One region of the Rhodococcus sp. BP-349 genome, then DNA from elsewhere that is predicted to be linked to it. Evidence: riboswitches for the same ligand, from Rfam matches in the RefSeq annotation. Region 1 holds a riboswitch; the other holds the start of a gene.
The links. Region 1 has a riboswitch for cyclic di-AMP ahead of HQ325_RS05910 (transglycosylase family protein). Riboswitches for the same ligand answer to the same signal wherever they lie in the genome.
Positions count from the first base shown of each region.

Region 2: linked by a shared signal. The riboswitch ahead of HQ325_RS18740 (C40 family peptidase) and the one ahead of HQ325_RS05910 (transglycosylase family protein) in region 1 are both predicted to bind cyclic di-AMP.

Region 1 is NZ_JABUDR010000001.1:1,249,120-1,255,986, reverse strand. Features, by position in the region: gene HQ325_RS05920 (YccF domain-containing protein) at 1-208, shown strand, start outside; gene HQ325_RS05915 (glycosyltransferase 87 family protein) at 298-1,584, shown strand; cyclic di-AMP (ydaO/yuaA leader) riboswitch at 1,750-1,956, shown strand; gene HQ325_RS05910 (transglycosylase family protein) at 1,965-2,552, shown strand; gene HQ325_RS05905 (hypothetical protein) at 2,611-2,802, opposite strand; gene HQ325_RS05900 (helicase-associated domain-containing protein) at 2,875-5,160, shown strand; gene HQ325_RS05895 (DNA repair helicase XPB) at 5,282-6,867, shown strand, end outside.
Region 2 is NZ_JABUDR010000003.1:499,054-505,920, forward strand. Features, by position in the region: gene HQ325_RS18725 (Lrp/AsnC family transcriptional regulator) at 1-188, opposite strand, end outside; gene HQ325_RS18730 (DEDD exonuclease domain-containing protein) at 253-1,995, opposite strand; gene HQ325_RS18735 (hypothetical protein) at 2,171-2,461, shown strand; cyclic di-AMP (ydaO/yuaA leader) riboswitch at 2,575-2,740, shown strand; gene HQ325_RS18740 (C40 family peptidase) at 2,757-3,326, shown strand; gene HQ325_RS18745 (C40 family peptidase) at 3,617-4,618, shown strand; gene HQ325_RS18750 (hypothetical protein) at 4,588-5,919, shown strand; gene HQ325_RS18755 (glycosyltransferase family 4 protein) at 5,946-6,867, shown strand, end outside.

The DNA.
Region 1 (6,867 bases):
CGCGTCGGTGATCGGCAACGTGATCTGGATCGTCGTCGCAGGCATCTGGCTCACCATCGGACACATCGTCACCGCCGTCGCCATGGCGATCACCATCATCGGAATACCGCTGGCGCTGGCGAACCTCAAGCTGATTCCGGTCTCGCTCATGCCGTTGGGCAAGGACATCGTCGACTCGGACGCGCCGTTCGTGGCCACTCGGTACTGACCGCGGGATCCGCACTCAACAGAACGAACGGTTCCTTCTCGGCGTGGCCCGAGGGGTGAGAGTCCCCGAATCGGTCTAACATCCTGTGCGTGTTACTGAAGAAATCCGAAGACCGCACCTTCGGATCACACAAGATCTTCGTCGCGCTCACCGTGATCGGTGCCGCCGTGGCGCTCGTCGCGCACGATCGGCTCATCCCGTTCGATGCCCCCAAGTTCGGCTTGTTCCGCTTCGGCATCGACGCACTCGTCTACCGCGCGGGCGGGGCGACGGTGCTCGACTCGTCCCCGTTGTACGCCCACGATCTGGTCGGTGAACTGCCCTTCACGTATCCCCCGTTCGCCGCGCTGGTGTTCGCGCCGCTCGGGCTGATGTCCGCCGCGACGACCAACATCGTCTTCTGGCTCGGCAACATCGCGTTGCTCTACCTGATCATCCGATCCTGCTGGATGTATCTCGGCTTCCACGACGATCGCAGCCTCCGCGTCGTCAGTGCCGCGCTGACCATCGTCTTCACCTGGCTCGAACCGGTGCGCATGACCATCTGGCTCGGCCAGATCAACCTCGTGCTGCTGGCGCTGGTGTTGTGGGACCTCTCACGTCCCGAGGGCAGCCGACTCCGGGGCATCGGCGTCGGCATCGCCACCGGCATCAAGATGACCCCCGGACTGTTCCTGGTCCACCTCGCCCTGACGCGGCAGTGGCGGGCACTGATCGTCGGCGTCGTCACCGCTGCCGCGACGGTGCTGCTGGGCTTCGTCGTGCTCTTCTCGGACGCGGTCACGTATTGGTTCGGCGCCATCTCCGACTCGTCCCGGATCGGCGACATCTCGTCCGGAGCCAACCAGTCGCTGCGAGCGTCGATCCCGCGGTGGCTCGGGATGACCGAGGCCCCGACGCTGCTCTGGATCGTCGTCGCCGGGGCGGTCTGCGTCGCCGGACTCGTGGTGGGCGCCGCGGCGCACCGCCGCGGACTGCCCCTTCTCGGCCTCATCGTCGTCGGCCTGACCGCGCCCCTCGTGTCCCCGTTCTCCTGGGGCCACCACTGGGTCTGGCTCCTGCCGTTGGCGATCGTCTGCATGGACGTCGCACTGCGCGCCTCGAACCCGCTCGCCTGGCTGCTGCCCCTCGTCGCGAGCCTGCCGCAGATCGCCTGGTTCTGGGTGGCGCCCGGCGACGTCTACGCCATCGGCACCTTCATGCTCCCGCCGTCCAACCGACTCGAAGGCGTGGCGTTGCAGACCGTCTACCCGACGACGGGCGTTCTCGTGCTCGTCGTGGTGGCTGTGATGCTGCGGACATGTGACGTCGGACACATAACGAAGCGGTCACGAACGGGTGACGAGACGGTGGTCAGCACGTCTTCGCCGTCCTAGCTGCGACGACCTGTTCCCACACCTCACAACGCGGCGCGACGCGCGCACCAGGGGAAGTTATCGAACAGTGACATGGACACCCGTTTCGTAATACTGTCCATCTCGGCCGGAAGTTCGGCCGACGTCCGGCCCGCCGCGCCAAACCTCGTCCCGCGGGTACCGGACATCCCTCACAGACATGATCAGGGACGAGGGCGGGGGACCCACACGTCCTTCGTAGATATCCGGCCGACTCTCGCGGCGCCCTACCGGGCACCGAGGGGTCGACCTAGGGGTGAAGCCTCTCCGCTCCAGCCAGGAGCGCACCGAGGCCGGGCTACCTCTCAGCCCGAATCCGACAGCTGACCTCGCAGGCGCGTGTGGAGAGGATTTCTACCCTTATGAGCGGACGTCATCGCAAGCCGAGCACCACGGGCAAGACCGTCGCCAAGGTCGCCGTCACCGGCGCACTGGTCGGCACCGCAGGTCTCGCATTCGGCGGCACGGCCAATGCAGCTCCCGACTCCGATTGGGACCGTCTCTCGCAGTGCGAGGCCGGCGGCAACTGGGGCATCAACACCGGCAACGGTTTCCAGGGCGGCCTGCAGTTCTCGCCGAGCACCTGGACCGGCCACGGCGGCGGAGAGTTCGCGGCCACCGCGAACCAGGCCAGCCGTGAAGAGCAGATCGTCGTCGCCGAGCGCGTGCTCGAGTCGCAGGGCTGGGGCGCCTGGCCGTCCTGCTCCTCGCAGCTCGGACTGAGCAGCGGCGCGACGCAGCGCGACGCCCCGGCGGCCACGGCTCCGTCGGCACCGGCACTTCCCGATCTGACGAGCATCCCGTCGACCGAGCAGGCCGTGCAGGGACTGACGCAGATCGTCGAGAACTTCACCAACGATCCCGCGATCCTGGGCTTCGTCCAGGCCGCGACCGCGGATCCGCAGGTGGCGAGCTTCATCGCAGCGAACCAGGACCTCCTGCCCCGCTGACCCGCACCACGAGAAAGGCCCCCACCGGATGGTGGGGGCCTTTCTCGTGTCTCTCAGGTCAGCGATTGATGACCGTGTGCGGGTGCGCGTACGGCAGCGAGTCCACCGGCAACGGAAACTCCGTCTCCTCGCCGAACGGGGACAGGTTTCCGGCACGCGCCGACGTCAGTTCGGTGACGGGATGATCGTCGTCGTCTGCGCTGTGGGGCCAGCCCGGGTCGACATATCGCTTCTTCTCTGAGTTCGCCATGGTTCATTCCACCATCCGGAGTAGCGCCTCTGCCAGTCCAGGTCCCCGGACCGGTCTCTACGCTTGACCTCGATGACCGACAACGAGGGCGCGCCGGCGGACACACTCACCGAGTGGTTGTCCGCGCGCAGCGACGACGAACTGGCCGAACTGCTGCGGCTCCGCCCCGACCTGACGATCCCGCCACCGCCCACGCTGGAGGTCCTGGCAGGCCGTTCCGAACAGCGGGCCTCGGTCCTTCGCGCCGCCGAGGATCTGGACACCACCTGTCTGACGGTCGTGGAGCTGCTCGCGCACGAGGGCGCCGACACCACCCCGGTCGCCCGCGCGCGTCTCGACGAGGTCATCGGCCGCCGGGCGACGAAGAAGTCCGTCGACGCGGCACTCGCGGTCCTGCGGGCGCGGGCGCTGGCGCGCGGAACGACGACACTGACCCTGGTCGCGGCCGCACGCGATGCCGTGCCGTGGCGGGTCGGGCGGTTCTTCGACGTCGACGCCTCGCTCACCGCCGAGGTGGTCGGGACGAAGCTCGCGGAGATCGACGATCGCAGCCGTGAGCTGCTGACGACGCTGACGCGCTCGTCCTCGATCGGCCGGACGCGCGACGCCGCACCGGGTACACCCGCCGACAGACCCGTCCAGCGTCTGCTCGCCGCCGGGCTGCTGACCTGGCTCGACGACAACACGGTCGAACTGCCGCCCCAGGTATCACAGGTGCTGCGCGGCGAGCCCGTCACCGATCCGGTGTCGCTGGCTCCGCCCGCGGCGGCGACCACCGCCGTCGGGGTCGCGGACGTCGACGCGGCCGCAGCCGGGGAGGCCCTCGAGCTGCTGCGGCACTGCGAGGACATCGTCGACTCGCTCTCCCGCACACCGGCACCGGCACTCAAGGCGGGCGGACTCGGCGTCCGTGAGATCCGGCGCATCGCGAAGACGGCCGATCTCGACGAGGCGCGGGTCGGACTGCTGGTCGAGGTGTTGGCGGGCGCCGGGCTCATCGCGGTGGGGCTGCCGGATCCAGGGCCGCTCACCGACATCGACGACATGTGGACACCCACCCCCGCGGTCGACGCCTGGGTCACCGCCTCGCCGGCGCAGCGCTGGGCCACTCTGGCCGGTGCCTGGCTCGACCTTCCGCGGGTGCCCTGGCTGATCGGCATGCGCGACGCCAACGACAAGCCCATCGCCGCACTGTCCGACGAGGCCCGCTCCGTCGCCGCGCCGCGCGACCGACGAGTCGTGCTGGGCGTTCTCGCCGATCTCGCCTCGGGGAAGGCCCTCGCCACCGAGGACGTCGTGCGGGTGGCCACGTGGCGACGGCCGCGCCTCGCCGCTCGCCTGGGCATCGGCCCGGTCTCCCGGTATCTGGCCGAGGCCGGCGCTCTCGGGGTCGTCGGCCGCGGAGCGCTGTCCACGCCCGGACGCGCTCTGATCGGCGACCCCTCCTCCGCCGCGGCGGCGATGCACCGCGTCCTGCCCGAGCCCATCGACCACGTTCTGGTCCAGGCGGACCTGACGGTCGTCGCACCCGGGCCGCTGACTCCCGAGCTCGCGCAGCGGATGGCGACGGTCGCGGACGTCGAGTCGGCGGGTGCCGCGACGATGTACCGCATCGACGAACGGACACTGCGCCGCGCTCTGGACGGCGGTACCACCGCCGCGGAACTCCACGCTCTCTTCGCCACCCACTCGCGGACGCCCGTCCCCCAGTCGCTGACCTACCTCATCGACGACGTCGCCCGACGCCACGGACGCCTGCGCGCCGGGGTGGCGTCGTCCTTCGTCCGCTGCGAGGACCCCGCTCTGCTCGCGGAGGTGCTCTCCTCCCCCGCCGCCGAGGCCCTGGCCTTGCGGGCACTGGCTCCCACCGTCGCGATCTCGCAGGCGCCACTGGCCGACGTGCTCGCCGGCCTGCGAGCCGCCGGGTTCGCTCCCGCGGGCGAGGACTCCTCCGGCACCATCGTGGACGTCCGCGATCGCGGTGCCCGCGTCGTCCCCCGTCGCGGTCGCTCGCCCTACCGCACGCCCGCCGTCCCCACCGACGAGCAGCTGGGGCGACTGGTCTCGGAGATGCGGGCCGGCACCCGAGCCGGAGACGTGCGCCGGACCGAACGGGAACGCGTGCGGTCCGACGGCACCCGCGCGTCCGGGGCCGCGACGATCGCGCTGCTCCAGCGCGCGGCCCTGTCCCGGTCACCGATCAGCATCGGCTACGTCGACGCCGCCGGGGTCTCGAGCAACCGCGTCGTCGAACCGGTGACCGTCGGCGGCGGCCAGCTCGACGCGTGGGACCCCGACGCCGGTGTCATGCGTCACTTCACGTTGCACCGCATCACGTCGGTGGCCCTGCTCGCCTGAACGACCGCGGTCCCACCTGGCGGTCGCCGGTGCCCCGGCACAGGGCACGTGTCCCCGGTGCAAGGCACAATGGACTGGTTGCGCCCCGGTTCGTCCATGCGGGGCGCGTGAAGGAGAGACCGTGACCGACGGACCGTTGATCGTCCAGTCCGACAAGACCCTGCTGCTCGAGGTCGACCACGAGCTCGCCGGGCAGGCCCGCGCGGCCATCGCTCCGTTCGCCGAGCTGGAACGCGCACCCGAGCACGTCCACACCTACCGCATCACGCCCCTCGCGCTGTGGAACGCGCGCGCTGCGGGCCACGATGCCGAGCAGGTGGTCGACGCCCTCGTGACCTTCTCCCGCTACGCGGTTCCGCAGCCTCTGCTCGTCGACATCGTCGACACCATGGCCCGCTACGGCCGGCTTCAGCTGGTCAAGTCCCCGGTGCACGGGCTGTCCCTGGTGAGCCTCGACCGCGCTGTGCTCACCGAGATCATGCGACACAAGAAGATCGCGCCGATGCTGGGCGCGCAGGTCGACGACGACACCGTGCTCGTCCATCCCAGTGAGCGCGGGCGGCTCAAGCAGATGCTCCTCAAGGTCGGCTGGCCGGCCGAGGATCTGGCCGGGTACGTGGACGGCGAGGCGCACCCGATCGATCTGGACTTCTCCGGTGGTCACTGGGAGCTGCGCGACTACCAGCAGATGGCGACCGACTCGTTCTGGGCCGGCGGATCCGGAGTGGTCGTCCTCCCCTGTGGTGCCGGCAAGACCATGGTCGGCGCCGCGGCGATGGCCAAGGCCCGCGCGACCACACTGATCCTCGTCACCAACACCGTCGCCGGTCGGCAGTGGAAGCGCGAGCTCATCGCCCGCACCTCGCTGACCGAGGAGGAGATCGGCGAGTACTCCGGCGAGCGCAAGGAGATCCGCCCGGTCACCATCGCGACCTACCAGGTGATCACGCGCCGCACGAAGGGTGAGTACAAGCACCTCGAGCTGTTCGACTCCCGCGACTGGGGCCTGGTGATCTACGACGAGGTGCACCTGCTCCCCGCTCCCGTGTTCCGCATGACCGCCGACCTGCAGTCGCGCCGTCGGCTCGGACTCACCGCGACGCTGGTGCGCGAGGACGGCCGCGAGGGCGACGTCTTCTCGCTCATCGGCCCCAAGCGCTACGACGCACCGTGGAAGGACATCGAGGCGCAGGGGTGGATCGCCCCGGCCGAGTGCATCGAGGTGCGCGTCACCCTGACCGACGCGGAACGCATGTCGTACGCCGTGGCGGAGCCGGAGGAGCGCTACAAACTGTGCTCGACGGCCCACACCAAGATCGCCGTGGTGAAGTCGATCCTGGCGCGGCACGAGGACTCGCCGACGCTCGTCATCGGTGCGTATCTCGACCAGCTCGACGAGCTGGGCGCGGCCCTGGACGCGCCCGTGATCCAGGGCTCGACCAAGAACAAGGAACGCGAGCTGCTCTTCGACGCGTTCCGACGCGGCGAGATCAAGACCCTCGTGGTGAGCAAGGTCGCCAACTTCTCCATCGACCTCCCGGAAGCCTCGGTGGCCGTGCAGGTCTCCGGCACCTTCGGATCCCGGCAGGAGGAGGCCCAGCGCCTCGGCCGACTGCTGCGACCCAAGCACGACGGCGGACAGGCGCACTTCTACTCGGTCGTCTCACGCGACACCCTCGACGCGGAGTACGCGGCTCACCGCCAGCG
Region 2 (6,867 bases), on a different contig from region 1:
ACACGGTTGACGCGCTCGGTGATCACCTCGGCGATCTCCTCGTGCGTGCGCACCTTGACCACGGCGATCAGGTCGACGTCGCCGGCGCACGAGTACACCTCGGACACACCCGGTACGTCGGCGACGGCACGCGCGGTCTCCGGAATGGAGTGCACCTCGGCGTGGATCAGAACGATGGCGGTGATCATGGTGAACCTTCCGAACTGTCGTGAGAGGGCGAACTGCGGGCCAGCCTAGTTCTCGGCCGTGCCGTCATCCCCAGGCCATCGTGCGTTCCTTCTCGCGGCGTCCGACGTCGCGCACGGCGGCGCACCACTGAGCCCATCGCCCCGCGCCGTGCGCCGGTTCGCACCACCCGTCCGTGGTGTCGACGATGCGGACGCCACCCGACTCGAGCCACCGCGCGATGAGCGCGACCTCCTCCGGCGTGGCGCCGCGCAGGGGAGTGGTGTCCGGCACGACGGTCTCGGCGCCGGCGACGAGTGCCTCCACGACGGGCATGGGTGCGACGCCGCGGCGTGAACGACCGGCGCTGGCGAGGCGTCCGTGGCGGACGACGACGAACTCCCACCCACCGTCGTCGGCGCGGCGTGCGGCGATCAGCTGCTCGATGGCCGCGAGCGCCTGCAGTCGCTGTACCGACCGCAGGGCCGTCAGCAGTGTGGCGGCTCGGTCGCGCAGGCGAGCCGCGGACTCGAAGAGCAGATCCTCGGACAGCGCGTCGATCCGCGCGGCGATTGCATCGAGCACCGCGGCGTCGGCTCCCTCGGTGAGAGCGCGGAAGGCGCCGGGCGCGCCGGCGTACTCGTCGGGAGTCAGGGGGCCTGCCGCGGCCGCGGTGCATCCACCGACGGCCTCGGCGGAGCAGTCGTGCACCCCCGAGGCGGCGATGCGGTGGGTGCAGGAGCGCAGCCGGGTGTGCTCGGCGACGAGAGCGGCGGCCTCGGCGGCCGCCCCGCGAACGGAGAACGGTCCGAGCGCACCGGGCGCCGGTGTCCGGACGATGGAGATGCGTGGGAACGCCTCGCTCGTCAGGGTCAGCCACCAGCCCTTGCGGGGGTACTTCGATCGACGGTTGTACGGGGGCGTGTGCGCACTGATGAGCCTCAGTTCGCGCACGCCCGCCTCGATGGCATGGCTGCACTCGACGTGGTCGACCCGAGTGGCGAGGGCGACCATCTCCTTCATTCGTCCGCGGGTCTCGGATCCCGTGAAGTAGTTCCGTACACGGCGGTGGAGGTTCCGTGAGGTGCCGACGTAGAGCACCTCGTCGGACGGTCCGCGGAAGAGATAGACACCGGGGGCGTGCGGAAGGCCCGTCGCGAGCGTGCGTTTGGCGCGGTGCGCCGAGGACACCGTCGGCAGGTAGTCGACCAGTTCCGCATAGCTGTGGACGCCCTGGTTGCCCACCCGTTCGATCAGCCCGTGCAGCACGTCGACCGTGGCCCGTGCGTCGTCGAGAGCCCGGTGGGTGGGCCTGGTGGACACCTGGAAGAGGGTGGCGAGCGAGGACAGCTTGACCGAGGGCGCCTCGTCCCGGGTGAGCACCCGACGGGCGAGCGTGACGGTGCACAGCACTCGGAACGACGGCCAGGCCAGATCCATCCGCGTCGCCGCTGCGCGGAGGAACGCGGTGTCGAAGCGGGCGTTGTGTGCCACCAGCACGCTGCCGCGGGCGAACTCGACGAAGGTGGGCAGGACCCGCTCGATGCGAGGGGCGTCGAGAAGCATCGCGCTGGTGATGCCCGTCAAATGGACGATGGCAGGAGGAATGGACCGGCCCGGGTCCACGAGTGTCGCCATCTCACCGATCACCCTCCCGCCGCGAACCTTGACGGCACCGATCTCGGTGATCGCGTCCTCGCCCGGTCGGCCTCCGGTGGTCTCGAGGTCCACCACCACGAAGGTCGTGTCCCGCAACGACTGGTCCAGTTCGTCGAATGCGAGCTGCACACCGCGTGCATGCCCCGACACCACAGTCGCCCCATCAGTCACGTGCGTCACCGTAGGTGGTCCCACCGACAGGAACCCGCGCCGTCCACGACGAGCGCGCCGTGTCGGTGCACGTCGTTAGCGTCCGTTTCCGAGGCGTGATCGAGCGTCGGATCGGGTGTGATCCGGGCTGAACATCACGGCGAGAGACCGTGAACCATAATGAGACGGAGATCACATGATTGTCGATTGCGGCGAGTGCACCGTGCGTGGAGACGCGTGTTCGGACTGTGTCGTCTCGGTGTTGCTGGGGGTGCCGGGCATGCCCGCCGCGTCGGCCGGCGGCCCGCGAGACACTCCCTTCGCCACGCGAAGAATGCGTCTCGAGCAGGACGAACAGGAGGCGATGGCCGTTCTGGCGGAGAGCGGATTGGTGCCACGGTTGCGGTTGGTCGGCAGGGGAGTCCCGTCATCGCAGGAGGCCGGCCACGACCGACCCGCCGCGGGGCCCGAGCACGCCGCGGGGTGAGTCGGACCGTGATCGTTTCGCGACACGAGTCGGCTTGGCTCGACATCTTGGATGCCGTTTCGTAATCTTTCCGAGACATTGCGGAGTCGAGCAGAGCCACCAGGGACTGCGCTGCAAGGTCACCGCCTAATCGGCCACCTCTTCCGGGTGGTCGTACCGGGAACCCACCGTTACACCGGGGTGAATCCCGTCGCAGTCGCACCAGCGGCTCGTCGGGTAGGGCTGATCTTCCCAGCCCGAACCCGTCAGCTAACTCGGTCGGCGGATATCAGGAAGAAACGGAGCACATCTTTTCGTGGCGAAACACCGCAAACCCAGCAGTGCCTCGCGGCCAGTCCGCAACGTTCTCGTCGCCGGCGCGCTCACCGCAGGCGCTGTCGCCATCCCCGCCGCTCCCGCCTTCGCGGCGCCGGTGGAGATCCCCGGTATCGGCACCTTCGAGGTCCCGGACCAGATCCTCAGCCAGCTTCCCCCCATGCCGCAGGTCCCCGCGCTTCCCGGCCCGGCCGCACCGCAGTCCAGCGCAGCGCAGGTCGCCGTGCAGGCAGCCGAGAGCAAGGTCGGCGCACCGTACGTCTACGGAGCCGCAGGCCCCAGCGCGTTCGACTGCTCCGGTCTGATGAAGTGGGCCTACCAGCAGGCCGGTATCGAGCTTCCCCGCACGAGTTACGACCAGGCCGCTGCCGGCGTGGCCGTCTCGCAGGCGGATCTGAAGCCCGGCGACGTCGTGTCCTTCTACGGCGGCTCGCACTCCGGCATGTACGTGGGCAACGGCAACGTCGTCCACGCGTCCACGGAGAGCCAGCCCGTCAAGATCGCTCCGTTGTCGTCGATGCCCTTCGACGGCGCGCGTCGCTACGCCTGACGCAGCGACACCCACGCTCGACACCCTGACGCCGCACGCAACCGATCGCACGGTCGGTTTCGTGCGGCGTCAGTCGGTGAATCCGCCGTTCTCGACGGGTTCTCGGGCTTCGTGGACAGAATCATCGTTCGCGTCGTAATCTTTCCGTGACGTCCTCGGCCATCATCCCCGCTGCCGAGCGACCCGGACTCGTCCAGATCGGAGAACCGTTCATCGTGCCGTCATCGGTCCACCCCCGCGTTCGTCCCACGTCTCGTACGAGATTGCGTGGACTGGTGATCGCGAGTGCGATGACAGCGGCGATCGCCGTGCTCCCCGCCGGTCCCGCCGGCGCCGACCCAATTCCCGGCACATCCGCCTCCGACGCGGTCACGAAGCTCACCGACCTCTCCCGCGAGTCCGAGCAGACCACCGAGGCGATGCACAACGCCCAGATCGAGCTCGACGCGAAGCTCGCCGCCCAGCAGGAGGCGGATGCACGCCACGACGCCGACCGCGCCGCCCTCGACGCGGCCTCCGCGCAGATCGACACGGTGCGGCCCGCCGTCGACAAGATCGCCCGAGCCAACTATCAGGGCGCCCGGACGAACCGACTCTTCGCGGTCATGGTGAGTGATTCCCCGCAGCAGTTGCTCGATCAGATGTCCGCTCTGGACATCATCTCCACGGACGCGGCCGCCACCGTCGGCACCTTCCGCGAGGCCAGCGACGCGGCAGCGGCAGCCGAGGCGGCGTCACAGCAGTCCGCCGACGCGGCCCGCGTGGCCACCGAGCAGGCCAAGGCGGTCAGCGACGACCTGCAGGGCAAGCAGAGCCGCCTGCAGAGCGAGATCGCCGATGTCGTGGCCGCGTTCGGTTCGCTGTCCGACACGGAGAAGCAGGGACTGGCCGGCGCCGCGTTCCCGCCGGGATTCGACCCCGCCGCCATTCTCGGCGCCCTCCCGCCGGGATCTCAGGCCGGAGCGCTGTCGGCCGCGTTCACGCAGATCGGCAAGCCGTACGTGTGGGGTGCGACCGGCCCGGACGGGTACGACTGCTCGGGGCTCGTGGTGTGGGCCTACAAGCAGATCGGCAAGACTCTCCCGCGGTCGAGCCAGGCGCAGGCCGCCGGCGGCACCCCCGTCGACAAGGCGAACCTCCAGCCCGGCGACGTGGTGCTGTTCTATCCCGACGCATCGCACGTCGGTCTGTACGCCGGCAACGGCAACGTGGTCCATGCATCGACCTTCGGTGTCCCCGTCCGTGTCGAGTCGATGGCATCGTGGCCCTTCTACGGCGCTCGCCGCTACTGACGGTCCGCGCCCTGGCGGCGCTGGGCCTGGTTCTCTCCCTGCTGGTGGCGTGTTCGCCGTCGGCACCTGTCGCGGAGACGCCCACGACGACCCCGCCTGACAGTGGAGTTGCCCTGGACGCGCGCACCGTCGGTGTCACGGCCCTGCTCGACTCCTGGACGGCCGCACTCCGCTCCGACGACGAGGCCGCGCTGCGCGAGGTGATCGACTCCGGCGCGGACCCGGGATTCGCCGATCGAGAGATCGCCCGCGCGCAGGCGCTGCGCGGTCTGCCGCTGTCCGACTTCGGGTACGAGATCACTCCGGGTCCGGAGACGCCGGTGCCGGTCGACCGGGCGGACGCACTCGCGGCCACCGAGGTGTGGGCGCCGAACGTCGCGCTCCGCTACGCCTGGGCCGACGCCGACATCGGTTCCACGAGTCGCGACATCGCACTCGTCGTCGCTCGTCGCGGCGACACGTGGCGTCTGGTGTCCGATGCAGACCTGCCGCAGTACGGGCGCACCACGTGGCGTGGCCCGTGGGACTTCGGGCCGGTGGTCACGGAGCGAGTCGCCACCGGGTCGACCACGTCGCTCGTCGTGGGGCACGAGGCGCAGCGCGCGTTCATCGACGACCTCGCCGCGGAGCTGCCCTCCGCGGTGGCGGCCGTGACCGAGTTCGCCGGGCTCGGATGGTCGCGCCGCGCCGTGCTGACGGTCACCGGTTCCGATGCCGAGTTCATCAGTGCAGCAGACGGTTTCACGTCCACCGACGTCGCCGCCTCGACGATCGCGGATCCCGTCCGCGGGGGCCTGGTCACCGGCCAGCGCATCGTCTTCGGTCCGACTGCGCCGGACAGGCTCACCGACTCGACCCGCCGCACCGTGTTGCGCCACGAGCTGACCCACGTGGCCATGCGCGCGGTCACCGGGGAGGACGCGCCCCTGTGGATGCTCGAGGGTTTCGCCGACTACTCGGGCTATCGAGGCTCGGGGCTGTCCTTCGAGGAGATCGCACCCACCCTCGCGGCCGTGGTCCGCGCGGCGGGACCGCCCAGGGTCCTCCCGGAGGACTCGGATTTCGCCGCGGGTGGCAGTCGCGGATCGATCGCCTACGAGTCCGCCTGGTCGGTGGCCTCGTTCGTCGCCGACCGGTTCGGGGAGCCGGTGCTCCGGCAGCTGTACGACCGTTTCGCGGCCGGACCGACCGATCCCACCGTGACCGACTCGGTCTTCTCGGCCACGCTGGGCTTCGGCACCGTCGACTTTCTCGCGCAGTGGGGGCAGTGGGTGGCCGAACAGGCCGCCGGGCAGAGCTGATCGCGACATCCGTCTACGGTGGTCCCATGCGTCGAACGCTGCTGGTGACCAATGACTTTCCTCCGCGGCGCGGCGGCATCCAGTCGTATCTGCACACCTTCGCCCAGCTGTTGCCCGCGGACGAGCTGGTGGTCTACGCACCGCGGTGGCGTGGCGACTCCCACGTGCGCTTCGACGCGGAGCAACCCTTCGAGGTGGTGCGGCACCCCACGACGTTGATGCTTCCGACACCCGCCGTCGCCCGGCGGGCGGCCGGGCTGGTGTCCGACCGACAGTGCGACACGGTGTGGTTCGGGGCCGCTGCTCCGCTCGCCGTACTCGGGCCGCACCTGCGCCGTGCCGGAGCCGAGCGCGTCGTGGCCTCCACCCACGGTCACGAGGTGGGCTGGTCGATGCTCCCCGCAGCGCGGCAGGTGCTCGGGCGTATCGGCTCGACGACGGACGTCGTCACGTTCGTCAGCCGCTACACGCGCGGCCGGTTCGCCGCGGCCTTCGGGGCGGACGCGGCCCTCGAACACGTGCCGCCGGGAGTCGACTCGACGGTGTTCGCGCCCGACGCGTCGGCACGGGAGACGCTGCGCGCGCGCTACGGCCTGGGGGATCGGCCGACCGTCCTGTGCCTGTCGCGGTTGGTCCCGCGCAAGGGGCAGGACATGCTGATCCGCGCGCTACCGGGAATTCGCGCGGAGATCGACGGGGCCGTGTTGGTCGTCGTCGGCGGCGGTCCGTACGGCGACACCCTGCGAGCTCTGGCGCAATCGTGCGGGGTGGCGGATCACGTCGTGTTCACGGGGTCGGTGCCGGCCGAGGAACTGGCGGCACACCACACTCTCGCCGACGTGTTCGCCATGCCGTGTCGCACCCGCGGTGCCGGTCTGGACGTCGAAGGCCTCGGCATCGTGTTCCTCGAGGCGTCCGCGTCGGGCGTGCCGGTGGTCGCGGGTCGGT